DNA from 2 places in the Pseudoalteromonas sp. SR41-8 genome. Region 1 is predicted to be linked to the other one. Evidence: predicted binding sites of a transcription regulator. Region 1 holds the regulator's gene; the other holds the start of a gene.

What was found. The regulator ArgR, encoded in region 1, controls arginine synthesis, uptake and breakdown. The targets are predictions, from matches to a motif close to ANTGAATANNTATTCANT.
Region 2: the regulator ArgR is predicted to act here: its motif matches at 9,002-9,019, upstream of gltB (glutamate synthase large subunit).

The regions. Positions count from the first base shown of each region.
Region 1 is NZ_JACJEE010000004.1:17,254-32,740, forward strand. It holds gene H5162_RS04140 (pitrilysin family protein) at 1-2,022, opposite strand, end outside; gene H5162_RS04145 (methylenetetrahydrofolate reductase) at 2,270-3,226, shown strand; gene H5162_RS04150 (DEAD/DEAH box helicase) at 3,339-4,586, opposite strand; gene H5162_RS04155 (DUF3581 domain-containing protein) at 4,684-5,385, opposite strand; gene H5162_RS04160 (DUF3718 domain-containing protein) at 5,523-5,900, opposite strand; gene folA (type 3 dihydrofolate reductase) at 5,980-6,459, opposite strand; gene cgtA (Obg family GTPase CgtA) at 6,545-7,699, opposite strand; gene rpmA (50S ribosomal protein L27) at 7,841-8,098, opposite strand; gene rplU (50S ribosomal protein L21) at 8,115-8,426, opposite strand; gene ispB (octaprenyl diphosphate synthase) at 8,849-9,820, shown strand; gene mdh (malate dehydrogenase) at 9,901-10,836, opposite strand; gene argR (transcriptional regulator ArgR) at 11,061-11,528, shown strand; gene H5162_RS04200 (Dyp-type peroxidase) at 11,548-12,447, opposite strand; gene H5162_RS04205 (ABC transporter ATP-binding protein) at 12,512-13,561, opposite strand; gene H5162_RS04210 (iron ABC transporter permease) at 13,561-15,192, opposite strand; gene H5162_RS04215 (Fe(3+) ABC transporter substrate-binding protein) at 15,192-15,487, opposite strand, start outside.
Region 2 is NZ_JACJEE010000041.1:1,622-17,108, forward strand. It holds gene H5162_RS19125 (hypothetical protein) at 1-533, opposite strand, end outside; gene H5162_RS19130 (serine hydrolase) at 1,391-2,761, shown strand; gene H5162_RS19135 (FAD-dependent oxidoreductase) at 3,016-4,431, opposite strand; gene gltB (glutamate synthase large subunit) at 4,441-8,898, opposite strand; gene H5162_RS19145 (efflux RND transporter periplasmic adaptor subunit) at 9,690-10,943, shown strand; gene H5162_RS19150 (ABC transporter ATP-binding protein) at 10,971-11,681, shown strand; gene H5162_RS19155 (ABC transporter permease) at 11,685-12,998, shown strand; gene H5162_RS19160 (ABC transporter permease) at 13,010-14,218, shown strand; gene H5162_RS19165 (sigma-54 dependent transcriptional regulator) at 14,302-15,487, shown strand, end outside.

The DNA of each region.
Region 1 (15,487 bases):
TTCAGGTACTGCGCCAATTAAACCGACAGTCAGTTTAGCTTGAGTAAATTCTTTCGCATAAAACGCTTTCACGTCATCAAGTGTTAATGCTTCTAAATCAGATAGATCACCGTAGTTATAGCTCTCATATGGGTGACCTTGATACAGCTTATGATAAAGTACTTCTTTACCTAGCTCTTCGTCATTTGAGGCTTTTAGGCCAGATTTTATACCGTCGATGAGCTCTTTCTTAAGGCGTTTAAAGTCATCTTCTCTAAAGCCAGGATTTAGTAACTGCTCACTAACCAGTGCATACCATTGTGCAGCGTTATCTTTATGGACACGCCCTTGTAGCGAAATCATTTCTTTATCTATCTGATAACCAAAGCTACCTGCCAATGGATAAAGTGCCTGTTTAATGTCGTTGTAGCTCTTCGCCTGTGAACCACCTTGAGCAAGCATGGCCGCAGTGAGTGCAGCTACGCCTTTTTGACCTTTAGGATCAGCCGCAGCACCGGTATGGAATAACCAGTTAATATCAATCAATGGCGAACTATTGGTTTTATCTAGCACTTTAAAATGACGCTGTTGCACAGTTTGCTTGCTAGCAACGAGAGTGTTTAAGTCCACTTCTTGTTCAAAGCCAGCCACTTTATCCAGTGCAGACATAGTCACAGTAGTACGACCACTGTCTACAAAATACTTATTAGCAATGTCTTTAATATCTTGCGCGGTGATGCTATCTGCCGTTGCATATAACTGATTGACGACTTCTGGATCGCGCTCAAAATGCATATAACTGGCAAGGGTTGAACCTATAGCTTGTGATGAGTCTAGGCCGTTAATAAAGCTGTATTTAAGATTGGATTTTAAATCAGCTAGCTTTTGGCTATCAACCAACTCAGTGCGAGCTTTTGCGTAGGTGCTATTAATTGCATCACGAGCAACCGCTAAATCAGCCTCATTTTCAACTTTCACAAAAACATGTAATAAGCCGGGATCTTTGGTATCAGGATTATAGCTAAACATTTGGCTAGCAATTTGTTTATCAACCACTAACTCTTGGTAAAGCTCTGAGTTGGTTGAAAAATAAAGCTGTGACAGTAAATCAAGCGCGGCTCTGTCTTTTTGTTTTGGCTGCCAGGCTGTGCCTTTATAAGATACTAATAACCAATGCCCTGGTAAGCCTTCGTTTTGCTCATGTATATATTTCGCCGCTTGCTGTTTTGGTTCGGTTGGAATATCAGCAACGAAATCGCCTTTTTGCCATTGGCCCCAGTGTTTTTTAACCATAGCCATAGTTTCAGCTGGATCAACATCGCCTACAATCACTAATGACACATATTCAGGTTTATAAAACTTAGCAAAAAACTCTTTACCGTATGCCATTTGATCCGGCATGGCTTCAATATCTTCAAAAAAGCCCATGGTGGTATGTTTATAAGTATGTTTTTCGAATGCTTCATTACGTACTGCAGAAAGTAACTTACGAACCGGGCTGGCATTATTTTTAAGGTATTCGCCTTTAACTGTTAATGCTTCGGTACGAAATTGCTCTTCTGAATAAGTCAGGTTTTGAAAAATATCCGCTTCAATTTCAAGTACTTTATCAAGATGTTGCTTTGAAAAGTTTAAGTGATAGTTAGTGTAATCATTGGTTGTATAAGCGCGATTATCAACCCCAGAATTTTTTAGAATATCAGAATACACATCTTGCGGATATTTTTCAGAGCCTTTAAACATCATGTGTTCAAAAAAGTGTGCAAAACCGGTTTTACCTGCTTCGACTTCATTACGAGAACCGACAGACACTGGAATTTGTAGTGATACCACATCAGGGTAATCAGTTTTCACCACCATAACGCGTAAACCGTTATCAAGCTCTTCTAATAAATAATCTTGTGAGAACACCCGATCATTACTACTGGCAACCGTTGACTGTTCAATCTCAACCTCTTTGACCATGTTTGAGCCGCTGTTATTTGCACAGCCGCTCAGTGCAAGCGTTACCGCAAGGCTCGTTGCTAATAATTTAAATTTCATTGCTATCCCTTGTTAGTTGAATAAATTTCTTGTTTTTAGTCATCCGATTATGCAACAAAGCAAGTCAATATAAGACCCCTGAGGTAATAAATTATGTAAACAGTTGTGTATCAGAGAACTCTTCATTCAGAGCAACATGAATAAAACTCACCTTCGTTGAAAAAGTTTCACTAAAAAAATCTATCTAGACGTCTAAATGGCTGCTATATTATTTGCCATAGACACTAACTTAGCTGGAATGAGGATTATGGCTTTATCACTACAAGAGAAAATTGAAGACACCAATCAGGGTGTGTACTTAATTGGTACCACCCCACCACGTATTGGTACTGATAAAGCGCAGCTTGAAATTATCGCCCAAAAGCTCTTAGCTCGTTTGCATGAAATTGAATACGATGGCGTGATTATTTATGACATTCAAGATGAAAGTAGTCGCACTGAGATGCCTCGCCCTTTTCCGTTCAAGCAAACAGTAGATCCTCGAGAATACAGTAACTTACTACGTAATTTATCGCATCAAGAAGTGATCACTTATAAAAGTGTTGCACAGCGCGGTGTGGCCGAATTTAAACAGTGGTTAAGCGAAACTAAAAACCAGTTTAATTTAAAAAACCTAGTATTAGTCGGTAGTCCATCATCTGACGGGGATATTAAATTAAGCCTGCCTGATGCTTATAAAGTCTTAAGCGAACAGCCTCAAGACTTCTTTTTAGGAGGCGTTACCATTGCCGAGCGCCACGCAAGTAAACGTAATGAACATGAACGCTTACTTGAAAAAACCACGCAAGGCTGTAAATTTTTTATCTCACAAGCTGTGTATAACGCGCAAGCAACCGTGGATTTGATCACCAGTTATGCGCGCAGCTGTAAAGCTCAAGGTATCGAACCTAAACGTATTATTCTAACCTTTACACCCTGCGGCAGTGAAAAAACCTTAGAGTTTATGCAATGGTTAGGAATTTCCGTACCTGATGCAACTAAATGGCGGATGCTTGATTCGCAAAACCCACTGAGTGAATCTGTACGTATTTGCCGTGAAAACTTAGATTTAATACTAAGAAGTTGCGCGCATTTAGACGTGCCACTGGGGTTAAATATTGAAAGTTTAACCAACCGTAAAGAAGAAATTGATGCATCTATTAATCTTTACCGCTTATTAAAAGCGACGATGGAATTAAACTTAGCTGAAAAACAAATTGCGTAAGTATCCGTTTTTATAATTTATCACTCAAAGTAAGCATATCCGTTTGCTTATTTTGAGCTTGATAATAAATACTATACTATGCAATGAATTAATAAGTCACGACTGAGAACGATTATTTGCGTCTTCTGTTTGGTGTTTTTTGCCCTGTAATACGTTTTTTGTCGCGCTCTTTACGTGATTTATTGGTGTTTTTACGGTTGTCTTTTGGCTTTTTATTTGGATCAGGTTCATAGCCAGCTAACCACTGCGGCGTTAGACGAGTATCAAGCAACACTTCAATTTCTTCAAGTAACCACTGCTCGTCAAGGCTGACTAATGACATCGCTAAGCCTTGCTCGCCAGCGCGCCCTGTGCGGCCAATACGGTGGACATAATCTTCAGCTATATAAGGTAATTCAAAATTAATCACATACTTTAACGAGACTATGTCTAGACCTCGAGCTGCAACATCGGTTGCCACTAGCACACGAGTGGTACCTTCTTTAAAATCTTGCAGTGCTCTATCACGTGCACCTTGAGATTTATCACCATGAATTGACTGTGTTTTTAAGCCATCTTTACACATTTCTTTGGCGAGTTGATCGGCCATTTGCTTTGTGCGAGTAAAGATCAGTACTTGGCGCCAGTTTTTCATGCCAATCATGTGCGAGACAAGCTCACGTTTACGGTCTTCATCAACCGCGTAAATGATTTGCTCAACTTCTACAGCCGCAGAATTACGTTTATTGACTTCAACAAGTTTTGGATCTTTTAATAACTTTTTACTGAGCTCAAATACACTATCGTCAAAGGTAGCTGAAAATAGTAAGGTCTGACGATCACTGGGAACATGGCGCAATATACGTTTAATTTCGTCAATAAAGCCCATATCAAGCATGCGATCGGCTTCATCAAACACCAGTGAATCAACACTTGATAGTTTAATGCTGCCTTTGATTATATGATCAAGTAATCGCCCTGGCGTTGCCACTACAACTTGTGCATCTTTCATGGCTTTAATTTGCGGGCCAATACTGGCACCACCATAAGCGAGTGCACCTTTAATATCAGTACCTTGCGCGTATTTCTCAAAGCTAGCGAAGACTTGCTGAGCAAGCTCTCGAGTTGGTGTCAAAATAAGTACTCTAGCAGTACCCGGCTCATCTTTACTTGGTGTATTAAATAATTTATGTAACAGAGGTAATACAAAAGCAGCTGTTTTACCTGTTCCTGTTTGTGCACTCCCCATAACATCATGACCAGCTAAAATCAGCGGAATAGTTTTTAGCTGTATCGCCGTAGGGGTATGATATTCATTTTGTTCAAGTGCATTAAGCAGTACAGGATCGAGTTTTAACTCAGAGAAAGTAGTCGCAGACATAAGTTTAGCTTTGTGTAACAAATAATGGCGCTATTGTACGCCCAAAGCGAATAACAAAAAAGGCGCTTTGCAGCGCCTTTCTAAGCTTGCTAAATGTTCAAGCTGGTTTGAGGGTTTCTTTTCGTTGGTTATAGAACGTAATTAGATCATCCACCGTATCTTGGCAATATTGTTGAATACCTGATACCAACATGTGCTTTTCACCACAGCCGACTTTTACGCCATTTTCTAACAAGTTAAAACGCAATGTGATTTTTCCACGCTTGCCTGTATATTCAAAACTCGGCTCTGCGTATTCTAACGTAGGTGCATGGATCTCTAATGTATCGAGATTAATCAACATTGACTCATAGATAACCATAGGGCGAGCTGGATTGATCATGACATCTTGCTTGCCCATAAGTGGAATAATAACATGCGGAAAAGTTGTACCTGAAAACTCAACATAATTTTTTATTAGACTATCTGTGAGTGTTTGGCACTGGCTAGTTTTACCTTCGCGCTTAACCTTCAGCATGACTTTATCGCCACTGGTAATATCAAACTCATCTGCCCCCTCAGGGAAGTTGAGTTTGGTATTCTCATCAACCATGCCGGCAAAGGTAAATTCCATTTTTTCACTGATGCCATAACGACTTAATACCAATGAAAATAATAAATCTCCAGGCACACAAAAACGTTTTGCATCTTTATCATGAAGTGGATTGTAATCATCAGCAACGCACTTTGCGAAACGACACCCTTGTTCACGAGAAATAGAGACATAGTCAGCATGTTGCTGATAAAAAGGACTTAACATAGTTGTTCACTGCTTAAACTGCTTATAACCTACCTATTCTACCAGATAAAATTACAATAGAGGTCGAATCTGTTAAACTTTTGTTTCAGATACAAAAAAGCCGCGATATCGCGGCTTTTTTAATAATTCATTATAACTTATAAACCAGCACGTTCTTTAATAGCTGGTATTAATGCAGAACCGCCATGACCATTTGCTTCGGCCCATGCTATGTCAGCTCCATCTTCTAAAGAGCTTTTAGATAAGTTTTTCACAATGTATTCACCAGTATCAACTGCATTACTGGCAACCGCATGGCGTAGCAAGTTAAGACCATTACATTGTACTGCATCATAAATATTACGAATTTTCACACGTGAGCTTTTTAATTTATCACGTAGACGGTTTTTATCATCCGCAGCTATGTATTCACAGATTGAAACAGCTAACTGATCATCCGCTTTAACTGGCGCGCTAAAAGCAACAGAACCAGAAATAACAGCTGCAGCAATAACGAGTGTTGATAATTTAATCATTTTATACCCTTGTGTAATACTTTATAACTACCTTAGTTGTTTAATATTGTATCAACCTATAAGCTTAACCGCAATAATGTTACTTAACTTTATCCAATGTGACGAATCTATAACCATAAATGTTTTTATCGTCAGGTTGATTATACAGCTCTTCTACAACTTGCCAGTTTGCTGATTGTTCATAATCAGGGAACTGAGTATCCCCTGCAACATCAAGGTCAATAAACGTTAAATAAAGTGTATCGGCACTTTTTAAAAATTGTTGATATATATTCCCGCCACCAATCACCATTACCTCATCAGACTCACACAGCAATGAAATTGCGGCTTCAGGAGATGTTACTACATCAACCCCAACTGCAGTATAGTCTGTATTTCGGCTAATAACGATGTTGCGTCGACCAGGTAAAGGGCGACCAATTGACTCAAATGTTTTACGTCCCATGATCACGGGCTTATTCATTGTAACCGCTTTAAAATGCTGTAAATCAGCAGGTAAATGCCATGGCATATCATTATCTTGGCCAATCACTCTATTTTTAGCCATAGCTGCAATCATTGAAATTTTCACATTAAAACCCAATACTTTTTTATTATAAAAAGAAAAAGGAGCACCAGCTCCTTTTAAAATATTTTACTTTAGTCTAACGCTCATAGACAACTTCAACGTCATAATCGTCATCATCCCAACTATCCCAGTCGTCGTCATCATTCTTCTTAGTGGCATCTTTATGATAAGTATCCCATTTGAATTCAACTTCTTCATCTTCAACTGGTACAAACTTTTCTTTTGGCATGCTATCAAGTAGCGTCATGATGTTATGAATTAATGGCTGAGTATTTAGCTTATTAATTGCAGAAATATGATAAATATTTTCAGTCTCGCCTAACTCTTCAGCGATTTGCTCACATAGCTCCTGAGCTTCATCTTCAGGCAATAAGTCTATTTTATTAAAGACTAACCAACGTGGTTTTTCAGCCAGCTTCGGGCTGTACTGATGCAACTCATTGATGATCGCAAATGCATTATCTACTGGGTTTGAACCATCGGCAGGCATAACATCGATAATATGCAGTAATACACGGCAACGCTCTAAATGTTTCAAGAAGCGAATACCCAAGCCAGCGCCATCAGAGGCACCTTCAATTAACCCTGGGATATCTGCAATAACAAATGATTTATTTGCTTCTGGACGTACCACACCTAAATTTGGAATCAGCGTAGTAAATGGGTAATCAGCTACTTTTGGTTTCGCTGCCGATACACTACGAATAAAAGTAGACTTACCTGCATTTGGCAAACCTAATAAACCAACATCAGCTAATAATAATAGCTCTAGTTTAAGGTTACGTACTTCACCCGGTGTGCCTAATGTTTTTTGACGAGGCGCTCGATTAGTACTTGATTTAAAACGCGCATTCCCCAAGCCGTGGAAACCGCCTTTTGCAACCAAAATTCTTTGACCATGTTGAGTCAAATCACCAAGACCTTCTTGGGTATCAACATCCATGATCCGAGTACCTACAGGCACCATCACATATAAGTCATCAGCCTTTTTACCGGTACAGTTACGACTGCGGCCATTAGTACCACGTTCAGCTCTATGAAAACGCTCAAACTGATAATCGATTAGGGTATTTAAGTTTTCATCAGCTTGTAGATAAACACTACCACCATCTCCACCGTCACCGCCGTCTGGTCCACCATCTGGGACATATTTTTCACGACGGAAAGATACGATGCCGCTGCCACCGTCTCCAGCTTCTGCGCGAATTTCTACTTCATCTACAAACTTCATGATTACTCACTTTAGGGATTGGCTTGTTAATTTCACTATTATATACCTAAGCCAAGCTGATTGCAGGCTTGGCTTAGGTATATATTTATTTTCAAAACAAAAAACCCCGCAAAGGCGGGGTTTTTTAAGAACCGATTCTGATTACTCAGATACGATGCTTACGTATTTACGGTTTAAAGGACCTTTTTGTTCAAACTGAACTTTACCATCTGCTTTTGCGAAGATAGTGTGGTCTTTACCGATACCTACGTTTGTGCCAGCATGGAATTTAGTTCCACGTTGACGAACAATGATGCTACCCGCTAGAACTGATTCGCCACCAAAACGCTTAACACCAAGGCGTTTGCTTTCTGAATCGCGACCGTTACGAGTACTACCAGCTGCTTTTTTATGTGCCATTTCTAAGTACCTCTAATTAAGCGCTAATGCCAGTGATTTTAACTTCTGTGAACCATTGACGATGGCCCATTTGCTTACGAGAATGCTTACGGCGTCTAAATTTAACAACCTTAATCTTCTCACCGCGACCATGTGAAACAACCTCAGCTGTTATTTTACCACCGTTTACGAACGGTACACCGATCTCGATTTTCTCACCATCAGCAACTAAAAGTACTGAATCAAATTCAACTGCTGCACCAGTCTCAACGTCTAATTTCTCAAGACGAATTGTTTGACCTTCAGTCACACGGTGCTGTTTACCACCACTTTGGAAAACCGCGTACATAATTAACTCCGTCTGTGCGCCCTCAAATCGACGCAACTAAAATATTATTCAATAGGGCGCGAAGTTTACGCTAATGTGCAAAAACTAGCAAGCCTGTTTTATTAATTAAATGAATAAAAAATAGCTGCATTGAAGGCGATTCAATATTTTCACCTATTTTATATTAAATTGGCATTATGCCAAGCCTTTTTAGCGTTTCATGACAAATAAATTACACCACGAACAAACACGCACTAAGAATAAAAAACAACCATGTTGAATTAACGTAAATTTTCTCAAATAAAAAAGTTATCTTTCCAAATTAAGGCTAAATTAAGCTGCTTAACCGTGTTTTTTCAGCGAATCGTCACAAACTGTCGAGCAAAGCTGTTTTTTGTTGTACAATCAGCCCCGTATACCCATTAAAATTGGCTCGGAGATCAATGGATATAAAAGCTATCCAGGCGTTAATCGAAAACGATATGAATGACGTCAATCAACTAATTTACGCGCAAATGCGCTCTGATGTAGCATTAGTCAATCAACTAGGCTTATATATAGTAAACAGCGGCGGCAAGCGTGTTCGCCCTATGTTGGCTATTTTAGCGGCTAAAGCACTTGGCTATGAAGGCAAAGATCATGTTACTTTAGCAACTATTGTTGAATTTATTCACACAGCTACATTACTGCATGATGATGTCGTTGATGAATCAAATTTACGCAGAGGAACACCGACAGCAAATGCTGAGTTTGGTAATGCAGCCAGCGTACTTGTTGGTGACTTTATCTACACCCGCTCATTTCAGCTGATGGTTGGTATTGGTAAAATGCAAGTTATGCAAATACTCGCTGATGCAACCAACGTGATTGCCGAAGGTGAAGTGCTGCAATTAATGAACTGTAACGACCCTGATACCACCGAAGATAGCTACATGCAGGTAATTTATTCTAAAACAGCTAAATTATTTGAAGCTGCAACAGGCCTTGCTGCGATTATTACCGAAAAAGACGACTCTACGCTGCAAGCGCTTAATCTTTATGGTATGCATTTAGGAACCGCTTTTCAATTGGTGGATGACGTACTTGATTACAATGCTGATGCTGAGCAGTTAGGTAAAAACATCGGTGATGATCTGGCCGAAGGCAAACCTACCCTGCCACTACTTTATGCTATGCGCCACGGTAATGCTGAGCAAGTACAGTTGATCCGTGATGCCATTGAGCACAGTAATGGTATGGACCACTTAGAAGCTATTCTAAGTGCCCTCAATGAAACCAAAGCACTTGAGTTTACGATGAATAAAGCCAACGAAGAAGCCAATAAAGCGATTGCATGTTTATCTGTATTAGATGAATCACCGTATAAAGAAGCACTCGTTAGCTTGGCTCGTATTGCCGTTGATCGTAATCACTAATAAACACCTAATGTATAAAAATCCTTCGAGCATAAAAAAGCCTGCAAATGCAGGCTTTTTTGTATCAATCGACTTAGCAATTAAGCGTTGATGAAATCAACACCTTCTTGGATGTCTTTTTTCAGCGTATCAAGCATGTCGTTTTTAGCTTGCTCTTCAAATGCGCTTAGTTCACCGTAAGAAAGAATTTCTTCTACGCCGTTTTTACCTAAACGTACTGGGTGTGCAAAGTATGCAGCATCGCCATTTTCAACAGCAACGTAAGCGTAATCTACAACGTCTTCACCTTGTAAGCCTTTAACTAAAGACATACAAAAACGTGCAGCAGCAGCGCCCATTGATAATGTTGCAGAACCACCGCCCGCTTTTGCATTTACTACTTCAGTACCTGCATTTTGGATACGTGGAGTAAGTGCAGCAACTTCTTCATCAGTGAAAGTAACGCCTTCAACTTGAGATAGTAACGGAAGGATTGTTGTGCCTGAGTGACCACCAATTACTGGTACTTTCACAGTTGCAACGTCAACACCTTTAAGCTCAGCTACAAATGCTTCTGAACGGATCACATCAAGAGTGGTAATACCGAAAACACGTTTCGCGTCGTAAGTACCTGCTTTTTTGAATACTTCCGCAACAATTGGCACAGTGCCATTTACTGGGTTAGTGATAATACCCACTAATGCTTTTGGACAGTTAGCAACAATACCTTCTGCTAATGTTTTGATAATACCAGCATTAACATTAAATAAATCAGCGCGGTCCATACCAGGCTTACGTGGCATACCAGCAGGGATAAGAACGATATCACAACCAGTTAACGCTTGATCTAGTGCATCAACACCAAAGCCTGCAACTTTAACGTCAGTTGGGATATGAGAAAGATCAACAGCAACACCAGGAACAACTGGAGCAACATCATAAAGTGATAATTCAGAACCAGCTGGTAAGCCTGTTTTTAATAATAAAGACAACGCTTGGCCGATACCGCCAGCAGCACCTAATACAGCAACTTTCATTGGAATTCTCCGTAATTTGAGGTAGGAAATATTTGTGGCTCTAAAGATAATGAAATTAACGACTAAAGACAAATTTATCCTGCTTATTTCACATATAATTTAGACCATAGTTGTAAACTTGCTGGTTTACAGCACTAAAATCCATCGCAAAAGCAAACAACTACTGCATAAGTATGCAACATTGTGTACAATTAGCGCATCACTTATGAATAAGAACCTATAATATGCAACCACAAGATAAACAAGAAGCATTAGTAAAGGCCTTTAAGGCACTTTTAAAAGAAGAAAACTTTGGTTCACAAGGTGAGATTGTTGACGCCCTAAAAGAGCAAGGCTTTGATAATATTAGTCAAAGTAAGGTGTCGCGGATGTTAAGCAAGTTTGGCGCGGTACGCACTCGTAATGCCAAACAAGAAATGGTCTATTGTTTGCCTGCTGAAATGGGCGTACCTACAGCGAAAAGTCCATTACGTCAGTTAGTGATTGATATAATGCATAACGAAATGATGATCATTATTCGAACCAGCCCAGGAGCTGCACAATTAATTGCTCGACTATTAGATTCATTAGGTAAAGCAGATGGCGTACTAGGTACCATTGCTGGTGACGATACTATTTTTATCGCTCCAGCTAAAGTATCTGAAATTGATGTAACTCTTGAACGTGTGCGTATTTTATTTGATACGGTATAAATCTACCGATTCAAACTTTTTACAGCTGCTTTAAAAAGTTAATTGATGGGGCAAAAAACGCAGAACCCATATCGGCTTGAGTAAAATCAAGCCAATGATCGTAGCAATCGGCATCACCTAATCGACTTCGTAATACTTGCTCAAATGCATTTCCCTGTGCTGCATAACTAATCGCTAATATACCCTGTTCGTAAACGTCACCATAAGGCATGTTTTGATTTAATTGCAGTGGTTGCCCTTGCTCATCTTTTAACTCAGTGCGTACAGCATGACTATTCTCAGTCGCAGGCATAATCAAGGTATTATCTAAGCGAGTGCGTCCCATTATTTGCTCTTGCTCACTCAGAGGTAGGTTTTGCCACACACTTAAGTCATGCTTATAGCGCTGTATATGTACGTAACTGCCTTGATCTTCAAAATGGTTGGGTTTATTGATTAACGCTGTGATGCGCTTTTGGCGACCATGAGGAGTGTCACCACCGAGTATAAAACCATTAAAATCGCGACCATCTAAAAATCGAAAGTTTCGCACTTGCTCAACCAATTCAACATCGGGGGCAAATAACTTAAGAATTTGCAAAGCAAATAAATGGTTTACATCTTCCCTATCGGAACGAATTTGGACAAATAAATCAAAAGGCTGAGCACCCATAATATGATCATTATGAGTAATATTAGGAAAGCTCTGTAATTCACTAGGCAGAAATTCAGGCAGAATGTGCGGCCAGTACTGTGCCCCCACTGCAACTAGGCTGGAGAGCATCGATTCAGAAAACTGATCTGAAAACTCATCTTGGATAGCGCTCACGTATTTTAACTTTTTGCGTAATGACTCATCGTGGCCATCAAATACATTAAAAAACAAATGTAAACCGTGCAAGTTTGCCTCAGCACAAATTCCAGATTGCGCTTGCGCCATGGTATTTCCTTAACTCAAAATCTCATACACGGCGTTTTTAATGAAATTAAAAATACTAAAGCACTTAATCTGCGAAAAAGTTAACCGTGTGTGGTGTTATTTTTATTGTCACCTGTTCATTTGCTAAAAATGAGTGGCCCAACTGAGCAGCAACTTCAATTTCTTGTCCATCAACCATAACCTTATACACAAAATGCGAACCAACAAAACGACTGTTTAAAATAGTCACCGTATTTGCACTACAGCCTTGTGATTGAAAAGGTATTAACTCAAGATGGTGTGGGCGAACATAAAGTTTCCCAACTTGCTTAACATGACGATGCGTAACTAATGACTCAACACATCCGAAAGCAGTATGATATTCAGTTGCTGTTAATACTTCTGCATCTAAGTATATGCCCTGACCAAGAAATTCTGCAACTACCTTTGAGCTTGGAGCACTAAATAGCTGCTCAGACGTACCTTGTTGAGCAATTTTCCCACAGTGCATTACTGCTAATGTATCAGCAAACGCAAATGCCTCTTCTTTTGAATGAGTAACAAATACAGCTGATACTTGCTGGGTTTTAATAATACGACGAATATCTGCAATTAACTCAAACCGTACTTGCGTATCAATATTGGAAAACGGTTCATCTAATAACAATAAACTAGGTTTATAAGCCAGTGCCCTAGCAATTGCCACTCGCTGCTGCTGACCCCCAGATAACTGATGCGGGAAACGTTCTGCACAATTAATTAAATGCACTAATTCAAGCATTTCAGCAACGCGCTTTAACTTATCCGCTTTTGTCATATTGGTTAAGCCAAAGGCAATATTATCAGCCACAGTTAAATGTGGAAATAGCGCATAATCTTGAAACATCATGCCAATATTTCGATACTCTGGCGCTAAAAAAGTATGCTCATCACTGACTAACTTACCATCAATAAATACTTTTCCTTGCTTTGCTTCAATCAGCCCAGCAATAGCTTTTAATGTGGTGGTTTTTCCACAGCCACTAGCACCGAGTAAACACACTATTTCATCTTGTGCGACAGTTAAATCTAAGTGCTCAATCACGGATGTGCCGTTGTATTGATACGATAAATTTTCTAATACTAAACTGCTCATTAACTGCGTTGCTCCATCGAGCGATTAATAAAGTATAAAGGAATTAACCCCACCAAAACAATTGCTAACGCTGAAATAGACGCCAGCTCTAACTGCTCATCACTGACATACTGAAACACATGAGTCGCTAAGGTTTCAAAATTAAATGGCCTTAATAACAATGCGGTAGGTAATTCTTTCATGCATTCAATGAATACCAACAATCCTGCGGTTAAAATACCACGACGTAATAACGGGATATGTACTTTGCGTAGAGTTTGGCCTTGGCTTTTCCCCATTGATTGACTCGCCATATCAAGCGATGGGCTTATCCGCATAAAACTAGCTTCAATTGCACCATGAGCTATAGCGTAAAAGCGCACCACATATGCAAATATAATTGCAAACAAAGTACCGCTCAATAATAGCCCCGGTGTAATACCTATTGGCTCTAACCAAGTATTTAATTTATCGTCTAACAAGGTCAATGGTAACAACACTGCAATAGCGAGTACTGTTCCAGGTAACGCATAACCTGTACTGGCTAATCGCCCAGGTACAAGTGGATATTGCTGCTTAGCAATGCGCTGATAAAATACCACTAACAGACTCAAAATAATGGTGATAATGCTCACGATGGCCGCGACTTTAAAGCTTTGCCATGCATAGAGAAAAAATACGCTATTCCATGCTTGTCCGAAATATAAAATGGCATAACCCATTAACACAGCGACAGGTAATATAAAGGCAAAAAATAACACTGCAATACAAAAGATAGTTGCCAGCCATGCACTTTTGCCCGTTAAGTTATATAGCGCATCACTGTTGACGCTTGGTTGGCGCTCAAATACAGCTTGATTACGACGACTAAAACGCTCCATCGTTAACGCTAAAAACAATATAAGTAACATAATACCTGAAATTTTAGCCGCAGCTGTTAACGAATAATACCCTAACCAAGTATCATAAACCGCTGTAGTTAAAGTACTTACCGCAAAATAATTAACGGTTGCAAAGTCAGCCATTGCTTCCATACTGATCAGCGTCAGTCCAGCCACAATCGCCCCTCGAGCAAGTGGTAAACTAACTTTGAAAAAGCTCTGCTTAGGTGATAATCCCATCAACTGACTCGCCTGCACCAATTTAAATGACTGTTCGCGTAATGCAGTTTTAAAAATCAAATACAAATAAGGATAAAGCACTAAGGCAATCATAATAATCGCACCAGATAAAGTACGAATATCAAAAAACCAATAATCATTAGGTGATTGCCAACCAAACCATTCGCGTAACCCTATTTGCACCGGACCGGCATAATCAAACAGATCAGTGTAAACGTAAGCAATAATATAGGTCGGCATCGCAAGGGGCAGCATAAGCGCCCACTCAAACTGTTTACGGCCGGGAAAATCACAATAAGCGGTTAACCAGCCAAGCGGAAGGGCAATAATACAACTGACAACGCCAACACCCAAAATAAGTAACAGTGTATTGCGGGTATAATCCCACAGCACGGTATCCCAGAGGTGGCTAAATACGTCAGAATCGCCTTGTAGTGATTCGAACAATAAAAAACACAATGGGGTTATCAACACTATGCCAATAACCCACGCGAATAACTGCCATCGCGACAGTGAAAATTTTAAACTCATTAAAGGTCGAACTTCACCTCATCAATTAGCTTAAGTGCTAAAGGACGATATTTGCTAATTTCATCAAGCGCTAAGCTATCTTCCTTAAAGCTACCCCATGATGCTACTAAGCTTGATAATTCAACGCCCAGTCTTACTGGATATTCCATATTGACCGAAGCGTACATATTTTGCGCCTTATTGTCGGTCATAAACTCGATTAGTTTCAAGGCATTTTCAGGATTTTTAGCGTACTTGGTCATAACTACACCAGATACGTTAATATGTGAGCCTCTGTTATCTTGATTCGGAAAGT
Region 2 (15,487 bases), on a different contig from region 1:
CAACTATCAAGTTCTAGTGCTTCAAGAGCACTAACTTGATATTCGATCATAGATTTATTGTGATAAAAAGGGTTAGCAAATAAACTCCACTTTTCTAACGTCGATCTAAATTGACTAATCTCTTTTTTGTAGTTCATAAAGTCTTGCTTTATGTCACTTAGGAAAGAGTCTAATGCATATTGATGATCTAAAAATTTAAAAGCATGCATTACCTCAATTCTGTAGTTCGTGCACATTATATCTATAGTTTTGTTTTCATAGTGAAGCGTATAATGCCAATGAAACAAATTATCACTATGCTGGTTTTTAAATAAGTTTTGCATCCCGTTTGGAGCGCCAAAACGTGCATTGAGATAACAATAAATATCTACAGGCTTTACATTCTTTATCAGAAACCATAATGCAATCCCTCCTTGAGCTGAACTTTCACAGACACTAGTTTGAACTGTCCCTGCTTCTTTCAAGTCGAGATACTCTTTGGCAAGCTCTTTTGTAGGTTTACACTCAAATCTAGATATATCAAACTTATCCATTATTGCCTCGGAGAATATAACAGCGTATTACCGAGAATTCCCGTTAACACTCAATGTGTCAATTTCCAGAATTATCAAAATACGACTTTTATTAATTTAATTATTAATAACTTACACATAGCCTAAAGGAATTACAATTGCTTAGACTCTCCTATAACCGAGAATTTACTTATTCGAGAATAGGTAAAATTACATTACGAGGACACGCATAAAAAATAGTTTTAAAATTAGCAACTTAAATGTTTATGAAAATTTTAACGAGAAGCCAATTATATTAGATAACGAGAATTGATTATTTATTCATTAACACTTTGAATGCCTGCTTTGCTCAAAGCAGCCATTAGAGGATTTAGCCTAACTTGTTTTGGGGCAGAAGCGAGTTACGCCTCAAGGTCCGCTCATGGCACTCAGCTGATAGTCAACAGCGAGCTGATCTGGCCCCAATAAAGTAGACATTGAGTGGCTAGTTTATTTAACTCGTATCATCTAAGTAATATATAAGAAACTTTTCTAGTTTTTATATAAGCAACTTTTCTAGTTTTTATATAAAAACAAACTCCCCTTCTAATAATACTTATAATTAGCAATAACTTACCATTTTACTATTAATAGAAAATACTAAAATAAGAACGCTACCACGTTAAGATAAAAAATGACCTCTGATAAAGCTATTACATTCACTTGGCCATTATGAGCAAATATTACTTCATTAAAATATTAAATAAGTTATTGAATAATAATGGTTTGCTTTATTAAATTGCAAACAACTGTTAGCTATGCGACAGTATTGATTACAGCTGTAATCGGTGTGTGTTTTTTATTTACAGGTTTGTTAGATGATTAAGGGAACATAGTTTATGGGAAAAAATATATTTTTTTGTCTTTGTGTAGGAATGTATGGAATAAAAGCTGTTGCACAACAACACAACTTTGCTGAATTAATGCAGTGCCATAACTCTTCAAAAGCCCCTGGCATGGTTGTTAGGTTAGAACAGTCAGGTAAACATATTTATAGTGGTGCGGTTGGTTTGGCAAATATTGACACTGAGAGACCTCTCAATGTAGATGATATATTTCAAATAGGTTCTGTAACGAAAACATTTACTGCTGCAGCAATCTTGAAACTATCGGAAGAAAAAAAACTATCGTTACAAGATACATTAGCGAAATTTATTCCTGATATTAACCCTGAATTTAGGTATTTAACGATTGATAGAATTTTAAGCCATACTTCTGGTCTACCAGATTACTTAGGGGACCCTTCAGTAAGTAAAATTTATGATAAATATGCTTCTATTGATCAAGTTATACAAAGTATAAGTAAACAACCTCTTAACTCAGAGCCTGGTAAAAAATATAGTTATTCAAATTTGGGTTACGTCTTTCTGGGAAAAGTCATTGAAATTGCTTCTAACACTCCATATGACCAGTTCATGTCAAACACATTTTTTAAACCTCTGAAAATGGATAATACTTTTGTTATTACTAAAGGTACATCTGCTGGGAAAATAAACGGCTACACTACTAGTCGTAATGAGCCTAAAAAGTATATTAATCCGGAAGATTCAACTGAAAGGCGATGGAATGTTGATCGTAGTTGGATCTATTCTGCGGGCGCTATTGCTTCTACACTTGCTGATATGCACCTTTGGCAGAATGCATTAAAGTCAGGGCATGTAATTTCAAAAGAAAGCTATAAACTAATGACCTCCAAGGCATTATTAAATAATAATGCGCATGTGAATTATGGATATGGCTTAGATATATACAAAATAAGTGGATTAGATAGCTTTAGCCACCAAGGTCAGGTTCCCGGATTTTTTGCTTGGCATGTCTATTTCCCAAATGAAGATTTAACCGCTACAGCGTTAACCAACATCGACACAAAACACCCTGGTCCCGCTTTATTAGACATGGTAGCACTACAATTAAATTTATCCCCTAAGCCAGTAAATAGTCAAAAAGCAAAGGCTATAGCTGCATCTTTAGTTGGAAGTTATCGTTCTTCCGATTCGAAAATTTTAAAAATCTCGTTTGAAAAAGGTACACTTTACTCTCAATATGAAGGTGAGAATAAAATAAAAATCATACCCCGGGAAAACAACTCGTACTCTTATGAGTGTACTGAAAATTACTTTCAGCTTAGAGAAAACAATGGGAAACATGAAATCGTCCCAGTGTATTTATATCAAGGTGAGCAAGAAGCACTTGTTAAATTAGAATTATGAAAAATAGGCTAAGGTTATCAACGGCTGCTCATAGCACATTTAACAAAACCGATAATGCAAAGCCTTGATGCAGACTGATAGGCTATTTTTTCGTTGGGTTTAGTTATCCCCTACCTACGTTGCTTAATTTAACACCGCGCAAACTTTAAGCTTATGGCTTAAATTTTACGACTTAGCGCTTACAACTCTACTATCCAATCCATAAAAAAAGCAAGCCAATCGGCTTGCTCTTTACTCTTTGACCCGTAAAAGTCTTACACTTTCAAGTAGTCCATGATCCCTTCGGCGGCGTTACGCCCTTCGAAGATTGCGGTGACTACTAAATCTGAGCCGCGCACTATATCGCCACCAGCAAAGATTTTAGGGTTAGTTGTTTGATGGGTAAATTCACCTTGCTCTGGTGCGTTAATGCCGCCCCAGTGGTTTATTTCTACATCGTACTTTTCTAACCAATCCATTTTGTGTGGTTTGAAACCAAACGCCATGAGTACTTGGTCGGCTTCAATCACATGCTCAGAACCCGGGATCACTTCAGCTCTGCTTCGGCCTTTTTCATCTGGTTCACCCATTTGGGTTTTCACCATTTGTACGCCTGCAACATGGCCGTTGTCGTTTAGTACGATACCGGTTGGTTGCACGTTAAAAGTAAATTCAACGCCCTCTTCTTTGGCGTTTTTCACTTCACGTCTTGAACCTGGCATGTTTTCTTCATCACGACGATAAGCACAGATTACTTTTGCCGCACCTTGACGAATTGAGGTACGTACACAGTCCATCGCGGTATCACCACCACCAAGTACCACAACCTTTTGGTTAGCCATATCAAGATAAGCTTGATTAGACTCATCATAGCCCATTACGCGGTTGGTATTACCGATTAAGAACGGTAATGCATCATGTACACCTGGTGCATCTTCGTTTTCAAGGCCAGCACGCATGCTTTGATAAGTCCCCACTCCCAAAAATACTGCGTCGTATTCGGCCAATATTTCATCCATAGTGATATCAACACCGACTTCAGTGTTAAGTTTAAACTCAACCCCCATTTCGGTGAAAATTTCACGACGTTTTTGCATGACTTGTTTTTCAAGTTTGAACGATGGAATACCAAAAGTAAGCAAGCCACCAATTTCTGGATGACGGTCAAATACCACTGGTTTTACACCATTACGCACTAGAATATCAGCGCAACCTAGGCCTGCAGGGCCGGCACCGATGATAGCTACTTTTTTATCGGTCCATACCACGTACGACATATCAGGCTTCCAGCCCATTTTAAATGCAGTATCAGTAATATATTTTTCAATATTACCGATTGTTACTGCACCAAACTCTTCGTCTAATGTACATGAACCTTCACACAAACGATCTTGCGGGCACACCCGGCCACACACTTCTGGTAAACTATTTGTGCGGTGTGATAGCTCCGCAGCTTCAAGAATACGGCCAGTACGAATTAACTTTAACCACTGTGGGATATAGTTATGCACTGGGCATTTCCATTCACAATACGGGTTACCACAATCTAGGCAGCGGTCCGCTTGTGAGTTTACTTGCTTCTCTGAAAAGGGTTCGTAAATTTCAACAAATGATTTTTTACGTGACGAAATTGGCTTTTTGCGGGGATCAACCCGCTGCACGTCTATAAATTGATATACATTCTCGCTCATACTACCCCCTTACTGTGCTTGAACACGAAGTTCAGCACTACTACGAGCGCGATGCCCGAGTAAACTTTTCACATCACTTGATTTTGGCTTAACTAGTTTGAATTTTGGTAAATACGTTTCAAAACTGGCTAAAATAGTTTCTGCACGGCTTGAGCCTGTTAGTTCTAAATGCTCAGCAATTAGACCACGCAAATGCTCTTGGTGTGACGCTAGCTCATCTAACAGCACCACTTCGACTAGCTCTGGATTGATGCGTTTTTCAAAGTCATTACGCTCATCCAAAATATAGGCAAAGCCACCGGTCATACCTGCACCAAAGTTCACGCCTACATTGCCCAGCACGCAAACTACGCCACCGGTCATGTACTCACAGCCATTATCACCTACGCCTTCAACAACCGCTTGCACGCCTGAGTTACGAACCGCAAAACGCTCTCCAGCACAACCTGCAGCAAACAGCTTGCCACCCGTTGCACCATATAAACAGGTATTACCTGCGATGGTCGCTTTGTGACTTTCAAATGACGAACCCAGTGGTGGGCGAATAACCAGCTTACCGCCCGCCATGCCTTTGCCTACGTAATCGTTAGCATCGCCGACTAGGGTCATTTCTAGGCCACCAGCATTCCATACACCAAATGATTGACCAGCGGTTCCGTGTAACTCAATCGAGACAGGATCAGCTGCCATGCCTTGATTGCCATGCTTATCGGCTATATAACCCGATAACATCGCGCCCACTGAACGGTCAGTGTTACAAATACGGCTGACCAGTGAAATACCGCTGCTCTCATCAATTGCTTGTTGAGCTTTAGCAAGTAAGGTTTCATTCAACTTACCTAAATAATGTGACGTATTAGGTGCGCTGCAGTATAAGGTTTCACCAGTTGGGTTATTCGGCTGTGCAATCACTGACGATAAGTCAATTTTTTGCTGCTTTGCCGTTTTACCTTCAATCGCTTCGAGTAAATCAAGACGACCGATTAAGTCTGTTAGCTTGGCAACCCCTAGGCTTGCCATAATTTCACGGGCTTCTTGAGCAATAAACTTAAAGTAGTTCATCGCCATTTCTGGTAGGCCATGGAAATGTTTTTGACGCAATGTTTCGTCTTGCGTTGCTACACCGGTTGCACAGTTATTTAGGTGGCAAATACGCAGATACTTACAACCAAGCGCAACCATAGGACCCGTACCAAAACCAAAGCTCTCTGCACCTAAAATAGCTGCTTTGATGATATCAAGGCCGGTTTTTAAACCACCATCAGTTTGCAAACGAATACGATGACGTAAACCGTTTTCAACCAGCGCTTGTTGTGTTTCAGCAAGACCAAGCTCCCACGGGCTACCCGCATATTTAACCGACGTTAGCGGACTTGCGCCAGTACCGCCGTCATAGCCTGAAATAGTAATTAAATCAGCATATGCTTTAGCAACACCAGTGGCGATTGTGCCCACACCTGGCTCTGATACTAGTTTTACTGAGATCAACGCTTTAGGGTTTACTTGTTTTAAATCGAAAATAAGCTGAGCTAAATCTTCAATCGAATAAATATCGTGATGCGGTGGTGGCGAAATTAAGGTCACACCCGGTACCGAGTAACGAAGCTTAGCAATATACGGGGTTACTTTTTCGCCCGGCAATTGCCCGCCTTCACCTGGTTTTGCACCTTGCGCTACTTTAATTTGAATAACGTCAGCACTGCGTAAATAATGTGGTGTTACCCCAAAACGACCTGACGCAACTTGCTTGATACGTGAATTTTTCTCGGTACCATAGCGTAGTTTGTCTTCGCCGCCTTCACCTGAATTTGAACAGCCACCTAAGCGGTTCATCGCAATTGCAAGCGCTTCATGCGCCTCTGGCGATAATGCACCGATACTCATTGCCGCCGAGTCAAAACGCTTATATAGCTCAGTTGCTGGCTCAACATCATCAATACTGATCCCTTCTGCTGGCAGTTTCAGTGCAAGCATGTCACGTAATGTGGCAATTGGGCGCTTATTAACAAGATCTGCGTATACGCTGTAATCAGAATATTCGCCTGAGCGCACCGCTTTTTGTAGCGTTTGAATAACATCTGGGTTGTACGCGTGATACTCGCCGTCATGCACATACTTTAATAAGCCACCATGGCTGAGTAATTTACGTTTACTTAAAGCCAAAGTATGTAACTTGCGTTGGTCATCATCAAAATCAGTAAAACACGCGCCTTTAATGCGACTTGCCACACCATTAAAACAGGTATCAACAATTGCATCCGACAAACCAACTGCTTCAAACAACATTGAACAACGATACGATGCCACGGTACTAATGCCCATTTTTGACATGATCTTGTACAAGCCTTTGTTGATTGCATTACGATAAGCAAGCGTAACTTGGCAATAGCTCTTGTTGATCACTTTAGAGTCGCTCATCGCAACCAGTGATTCATATGCTAAGTACGGGTAAATTGCCGTTGCACCAAAACCAATTAATACCGCAAATTGATGCGCGTCACGGACACTACCTGTTTCAATGATGATATTTGATTCACAACGTAAATTGTTATCAACTAAACGCTTTTGTACCGCTCCAACAGCCATAGCGGCAGGAATTGGTAACTTATTCTCATCAAAATTACGGTCACTTAAAAACAACATGACACAGCCACCAGCTGCTTTTTCTTGCGCTTCGTCACAAATACGGATTACTGCATCACCAAGGCCTTCTTCTTTGCTGTAGGTGATATCGATTTTGCAATAGCTGTAATGAGCCTGATCAGCGCTCAATAATTGTTGCATGTCTGCATACATTAGGATTGGCGTATCAAACTGTAGGCGCTTAGCGTGGCCGGTGGTCTCGTTAAACACGTTTTGCTCACTACCGATACAGGTCGCCAGCGACATTACATGGTTTTCACGCAGTGGATCGATTGGCGGGTTAGTTACTTGCGCAAACTTTTGACGGAAGTAATCAAACAATGAACGGTTACCTTCAGAAAGCACTGCAAATGGCGTGTCATCCCCCATAGAACCGGTTGCTTCTTGACCAATTTCACCCATTACGCGAATAACGCTATCAAGTTCTTCATTGGTGTAACCAAACATTTTTTGATATTTCAGTAATGTTTCATCATCAAATGAACGGTTGCCCGCATCTTGCTCTGATAGCTGCTCAAACGGCGTTAAGCGCTTAACATTGGCCTCAAGCCATGCTTTATATGGATGGCGAGATTTAAGATCGCGATCAATTTCGTCTGAGTGCCAAATTTTACCTAACTGAGTATCAATAACTAATAGCTCACCAGGGCCAACGCGGCCTTTCTCAACCACTTCATCCGCAGTGTAATCCCAAATACCCACTTCAGAAGCTAGGGTAATAAAGCCATCTTGAGTGATCACATAACGTGCAGGACGCAGACCATTACGGTCCAAGTTACACGCAGCAAAACGCCCATCAGACATCACAATACCAGCTGGGCCATCCCATGGTTCCATGTGCATAGAGTTAAAGTCGTAAAATGCACGTAAGTCATCATCCATCGCACGGTTTTTCTGCCATGCAGGTGGTACTAGCATTCGCATAGCACGAAATAAATCCATGCCACCAGCTAAAAACAACTCAAGCATATTATCTAGGCTTGATGAATCTGAGCCGGTTTCATTGACAAATGGTGCTGCTGATTGCAAATCTGGAATAAGCGGCGATGCAAACTTATATGAACGAGCACGAGCCCACTGGCGGTTACCTTGTATGGTGTTGATTTCACCGTTATGCGCTAAATAGCGGAACGGCTGAGCCAAAGGCCAACGCGGTTGTGTATTAGTTGAAAAACGTTGGTGAAATACACAAATTGCGCTGGTCATGCGGATATCGGCTAAATCTAAATAGAAGTTAGGCAAATCCACCGGCATCATTAAGCCTTTGTAGATAGTTACTAACCCTGACAAGCTGGCAATGTAAAAGCCTTCATCTTCGCTTAAACGCTTTTCAGCACGACGGCGCGCAACGTATAAACGACGCTCTAAATCTTTTGGGCGCCAGCCTTCTGGTGCATTAACAAAAATCTGTTCAAATTTAGGTAACTGCTTTATTGCAATTGGCCCTAAACATGATTCATCTGTTGGCACAATTCGCCAACCTTGAATATTGAGGGTTTCTTTTTCGAGTTCTTCACTCAATATATCTTTTGCAGCTTGCGCAAGTACTGGATCTGAGTTTAGGAAAATCATGCCAACGGCATAATTTTTACCCAAGTGCCAATTTTTTTCAGCGGCAATAGCACGAAAAAAGCTATCTGGCTTTTGTAATAATAAGCCACAGCCATCGCCTGTTTTACCATCGGCAGAAATACCACCACGGTGTTCCATACGGTCTAAGCCAGTGATCGCTGTTCGAATTAAACGATGACTTGCCTGACCATTAACTTGGGCTATTAAGCCAAAGCCACAATTATCTTTTTCTAATTTTGAGTCGTATAACATAGACCCCTCCCCTTGCTACAACAGCTAGCTATGAATGACCTTCTCGACGGTTTGCTAGCAGACAGTCAAAACTATCGCCAATTGTACATTGAGTCAATAGCGCTTTGAATACATATTCACATTCTTGAATATTTCTCACCACAACACAATCTTTTTATTTCATGCCTATTTTTAACATTTAGCGATATTTTACCCGTTATTTTTTTATGACACTGGTGTCATATTTAACAAGTTGTAAAATAACCGCTCTACAAACCTGCAGTTTACGTTAACGTAAACCAGAGTAAAAATGAATAAATATTCACTGAGTTATGTAGCGAAAATAAATGCTTTCTTTTTTATTGAATCTCTTTGCTGTCGTTCAAGGTCGATACCACAGTGCACATTAGAGTAAATACTCTTTCCAGTGTCTTTTTATGGGTAAATTTAAAGCCACTAATTAATGCATAATTATCATCACAACAGTCACATTTTGCATAATTTACGCTAATTAGTAAGTTTTTAGCTTGCTCACCCTGTTGACGCCTGCGGCAGCTTCTTAGCCGCCATAGTAAAGTGTCCGCAGCGGACACAATTTATGTCCGCGGACACCAAATAATTTAAAAATAAATAATTATTTCATTAAAATCATGACATTAAATAGTGGCATGATATTCGAATAAACATTAAAAGATAATTACAGGACACAACTTATGTTTATTCTCAGTTTATTTTTAGTTTCACCAATCACTGTCTTAGTAGTGAGCTTGATGATCACTTACTGCGAGAATAGACATAGCTAAGGATCACTCATGATAAAAGATACCAGCGGACAAGATGTAAGTATTACGCAAAGACGTAGTTACAAAAAACCATTAATAGTACTGGCGCTATCACTTGCTGTACTTGCTTTATGTGCACAAGCATTTATGGGTAACAATCAAGGCAGTATTTCTGTTGAGCGGGCTTCTTTACAGATTGCTACCGTTAATATTAGTCGTTTAGTACGTGATGTAGCCGCCAGCGGTAAAATTGTTGCTGCAAATGCTCCCAAGGTTTATAGCCCAGAACGTGGCTATGTGGATTTACAAGTTAAAGCCGGTGATAAAGTAAATAAAGATGACATTATTGCTTTAGTCGATAGCCCAGAACTCAATAATGAACTAAAACAGCAACAATCGGTGTTAGCCCGCCTTGATGGTGAATTACAACGTAAGCACTTAGAAGCACGCCGACAAAAGTTAAGCTTAACCAAAACGCTTGATCTCGCCCAAGTAGAGCTCAATGCAGCAGACAGGGAAAATCGCCGTGCTAAGCTTTCTATCGAAAAAAACTTGATCAGCCAAATTGATTTAGAAAAAGCAGTTGATGATCTTGCCCGTGCCAAGCTTTCTTACAAACACGCTCAACAAGAAGTTGAACTTGCTAAAGATACACTCGCATTTGAACTCAAAGCTGCAGAGCGCGATCTCGCTCGCCAACAACTGATCGTTGATGATTTAAATCGCCAAGTCAGAAACTTAACTATTAAAGCCAGCGTCACCGGCATTGTTGGTAACCTGCTTGTACAACAAAAAGAAGCCGTTACCCAAAGTCAGCCGTTAATGACGCTGGTTGATTTAAGTAATTTTGAAGCACAACTGCAAGTACCTGAAAGTTACGCCAACGAACTCGGTTTAGGAATGGAAGTTGAGCTCACACTCGGGGCAAAAAAAGTGACTGGTGTGTTGTCGGCAATTTCGCCGGAAGTTAACAATCGTGAAGTAACTACTCGAGTACGCTTTGACGAAGAGCTAAAAGGCATTCGCCAAAACCAGCGATTAACAGCGCGCATTTTATTAGAAAATCGTGATGACGTTTTACAAATCAAACGCGGTGCGTTTATGCAGCAAGGTGGTACGCAGGTTTACAAAGTTATCGGCGACACCGCACAACTGGTAAATATCACAACCGGGGCAAGCAGCATCAACGCAATAGAATTGCTACAAGGTGTTAGCTCAGGCGATCAGCTGATCATCTCCAGTTACGATAACTTTAAACAAGCGCCAACATTATTACTGAGATAAGAACAAACATATTACAAGGATCAACTCATGCTTAAAATGAACAATATTAGTAAACTGTATCAAACAGAAATGGTGCAAACCCATGCACTACGCGACTTTAATTTGCACGTAGATGAAGGTGAGTTTATTGCAGTAACTGGCCCTAGTGGCTCCGGGAAAACCACCTTTTTAAATATCGCAGGCATGTTAGAACCTTTTAGCAGTGGTGAATATCTGCTCGATGGTATTGATGTTGGCAAACTGAACGACAATCAACGGGCGGATTGTCGCAATCAAAAAATTGGTTTTATTTTCCAAGGCTTCAACCTGATCCCTGATTTAAATTTATATGAAAACATTGAAGTGCCACTGCGCTATCGAGGTATTAAAGCAAGCGAGCGTAAACGTCGTATTGAACAGTGCTTAGAACAAGTAGGTCTAGCTTCACGCGCTAAACATTTGCCGCAGCAGTTATCAGGTGGTCAACAGCAACGGGTAGCGATTGCCCGCGCCCTCGCCGGTGAGCCGCGCTTTTTATTAGCCGATGAACCAACAGGTAACCTAGACAGCTTAATGGCACGTCAAGTGATGGAGTTGCTGGAGCAAATTAACCGTGACGGCGCGACCATCATTATGGTGACTCATGACCCAGAACTTGCCCGCAGAGCACCTCGTAATATTCAAGTGGTTGATGGTCAACTTGCCGACTTTACCTTGTATCAAGGCGCGCAAAACCTAAAAAATGTGGCTGGAGTGTAACTTATGCTATTACATTACCTCGATTTAAGTTGGCGTAGTTTTAAGCGCACACCACTGGTAAGCATGTTAATGGTGCTAGCCATTGCTATTGGGATTGGTGTAACCATGACCAGTTTAAGCGTTTATCATATGATGTCGGCGGATCCTATTCCCGAAAAAAGCAATCAACTTTATACTGTGCAATTACAAACCATGGATGAAGGCCATACGTGGTGGACCGAGGATAACCTTCCTATGCAACTGACTTATCAAGATGCAGTCAATTTGCAGAATGCGCCGGTTCCTGAAAAAAAGGTCGCGATGATGCGTACTGGATTCTCAGTGTATCTAGATTCAGACAAAGTAAAGCCGTTTACCAGTAATGCACGGATGACTACGCCTGATTTTTTTAATATGTTTAATGTATCGTTTATTTACGGCGGTGAATGGAGTGAACAACAAGAGCAATCTGCCGCCCCTGTGGTGGTGATTTCAGAAGAACTCAACGATAAACTGTTTGCAGGAAACAACTCAATTGGCCAATTGATCTACTTAGATGATTACAGCTACGAAGTTGTTGGTGTGATCGCTGACTGGTCACTTAACCTTAAGTATTATGATTTAAATAATGGTGCATTTAATGAACCTGAAGAATTATTTTTACCATTTAGCTTAGTCAAAACCAAAGAGCTAACTAGTTGGGGCAACAGCAACGGTTGGAAACATGAGAATATCAATAGCTACGCCGATAGAATGCAATCGGAAATAGTTTGGATCCAATTTTGGGCGCAACTAGATAACGCGGAGCAAAAAGCAAACTACGAAAATTATCTTAATTCTTACATTCAAGAGCAAAAAAAGCGTGGCCGCTTTGCCCGAGAAAAACCCGAATATAAGCTACGTGATGTTAACCAATGGATGCAATACAACAATGTCGTTAGTGAAGACAATAAAATATTGGTCGGCTTAAGTTTTATGTTTTTAGCAGTGTGTTTAGCCAATATTCTTGGTTTATTGTTAGCTAAGTTTTTGCGTCGGGCACCGGAGGTAGGTGTGCGCCGAGCACTAGGCGCCAGTAAACGACAAGTGTTTTTACAACACCTTGTTGAAGTGGCTATGCTTGGATGTTTTGGCGGCCTAGTCGGTATCGTACTTGCGCAATTAGGTTTGTGGGCTGTTCGTCAAAGCTATGATTACTATTCATCAATCGCCACAATGGATATCACTATGTTACTCAGTGCACCTGTTATCGCTATTACAACCTGCATAGTAGCCGGGCTTTATCCTGCATGGCTAGTTTGCCGTACTAACCCTGCTATTTATCTTAAAAGCCAATAAGGAGCACACTAATGTTAGAGATCAAACCTATATTTCATGCTCTTTGCCGCTCAAAAGTCGGGGCAATATTACTCTTAATTCAAATTGCCATAACCACCGCAATCGTTAGTAATGCGGCATTTATTATCCAAGATAGAGTCGCTTTTTTAAATCAAGAAACCGGTTATCCAGAGCAAGACTTGTTTATGTTTAATGTGATGACGTTTGGTAAAGATATCGATTTAAGTCAACAGTTTGAATTAGACGAAGCGATGTTAAGAGCACTACCTGGGGTTGTAAATGCAGCACAAAGCAGCAGTATTCCCCTATCCGGTAGTGGCAGTGCATCAAGCTTTAATTTGAAACCGGCTCCTCAAGAAAGTAAAAGTATCCGTAGTTCTTATATTTTCATTGATGAGCATGGTTTAGACACTTATGGTGTAAAACTAATTGCAGGGCGCAACTTTACAGAGGATGAAGTAACAATCACTAATTCACCTACTGAGAGAACTACCAATGTTACTGTTGTCACGCAAGCTTTACTCGATGAACTTTTTCCTGAAGGTGATGGCCTCGGCAAAACAATTTATTTTGGCGATTTGCCTTTGACGATTATCGGTGTGGCAGATCATATGAAGAGCCCTTGGCTTAAAGATAGTCACCCAAATAATGTTGCGCTGATCCCTTATATTCAAGGCAAAACTTACGCACAATTTGCAGTCAGAACCAAGCCTGGTCAACGTGCAGCTGTGATGAAGCAAATCGAAACCGCGATGCTAAATAATTACAATAAACGGGTGATCAACAATATCAATGGCTTAGATCAACTTAAAGACGAATATGTTGCAGCAGACAAATTGATGATGCGTATGCTGATTGTGCTCATCACGATATTAGTACTGGTAACTGCATTGGGGATTTTTGGCTTAACCTTATTTAATATCAGCAAACGCACCAAGCAAATAGGCACTCGCCGTGCATTAGGAGCCAGAAAATCAGCCATTATTAACTACTTTTTAGTTGAAAATGCGATGATCTGCTGCGTGGGGTTGCTCCTTGGCATTATTGCGGCGCTGTTACTTGGTCAATTATTAATGCAGCACTTTTCAATTGCCGCACTGCCGCCGAGCTATATCGCAGGCACTGCCATTATGGTGTTTGTTATGAGCTTACTTGCCGTGTTTGGCCCTGCAAAACGTGCCGCCAACATATCACCGAGTATCGCCACGCGAACAATATAAAGCAGCTCCCAACCTATGCTACACTGGTTTAATACCGTGTAGCATTTTGAAATAAAGATAACAAAAACAGCGATTAAATTCACATGGAAAAAATACTTATTGTCGATGACAACCCTGCCATATTAGAAGCCTTGTCATTACTGTTAGAAATTCATGACTATCAGGTTGTGACTGCAAAAACGCAGCTTGAAGCCTTACAAATAGTGCAATACCAACGTATCGCGCTGGTTATTCAAGATATGAATTTTAGTAATGACACCACCTCTGGCGAAGAAGGTAAAGCGTTGTTTTATCAACTAAGAGCTCTCAACCCGCACTTACCGATTATTTTGATCACCGCGTGGACTGAACTGGCCAGCGCCATAGAGCTAGTCAAAGCCGGTGCCGCTGATTACTTACCTAAACCATGGGACGATAGCAAGCTCCTCACCTGTGTTAATAACTTAATCGAACTTGGCCAAGCAAAACAACAAAATGTAATGTATGCGCGCCACCAGCAAGAGCGAACATCAAGTTTAGCCGATGCCAACCTAGTTGGTTTAGTGTATCAAAGTACCGCCATGGAAAAAATTCTCAATATGGCAATACAAGTCGCTAAGTCAGATGTCTCTGTGCTAATAACAGGTGCAAATGGCAGTGGTAAAGAACGCATTGCACAGATTATTCAAGCCAATTCTCACTTAAACCATGCCCCGTTTTTGACCATCAATGCCGGAGCCCTGCCCCATGATTTAATTGAAGCCGAATTATTTGGCGCTGAAGCGGGTGCTTATACTGGCATCACCAAACAGCGAATTGGTCGCTTTGAGGCCGCTGATGGTGGTACGCTGTTTTTAGATGAAATTGGTAACCTGCCATTATCAGGGCAAATGAAACTACTGCGCGTGTTACAAACTGGTGAGTTTGAACGACTCGGTTCAACAAAAACACAAAAAGTAAATGTTCGGGTTATTTCAGCTACCAATGAAGATTTAAAAGCGGCCATTCATGCAGGTCGATTTAGAGAAGACTTATATTATCGCCTCAACGTGATTGAGCTAAATTTACCCAGTTTAGCGCAAAGACCAGATGACATTTTAGCGCTTGCTAAACACTTCTTAGGCGAACGCGAATTATCACTTACAACAGAGCAAGGATTACTCGCGCACAATTGGCCCGGCAACGTTCGTGAGCTAGAAAATGCCTGTAAACGCGCAGCCGTACTCAAACCTAATGGCGACATTACCCTCGATGATTTTGCTCTACAATCGCAACCGCTGCACACTAACT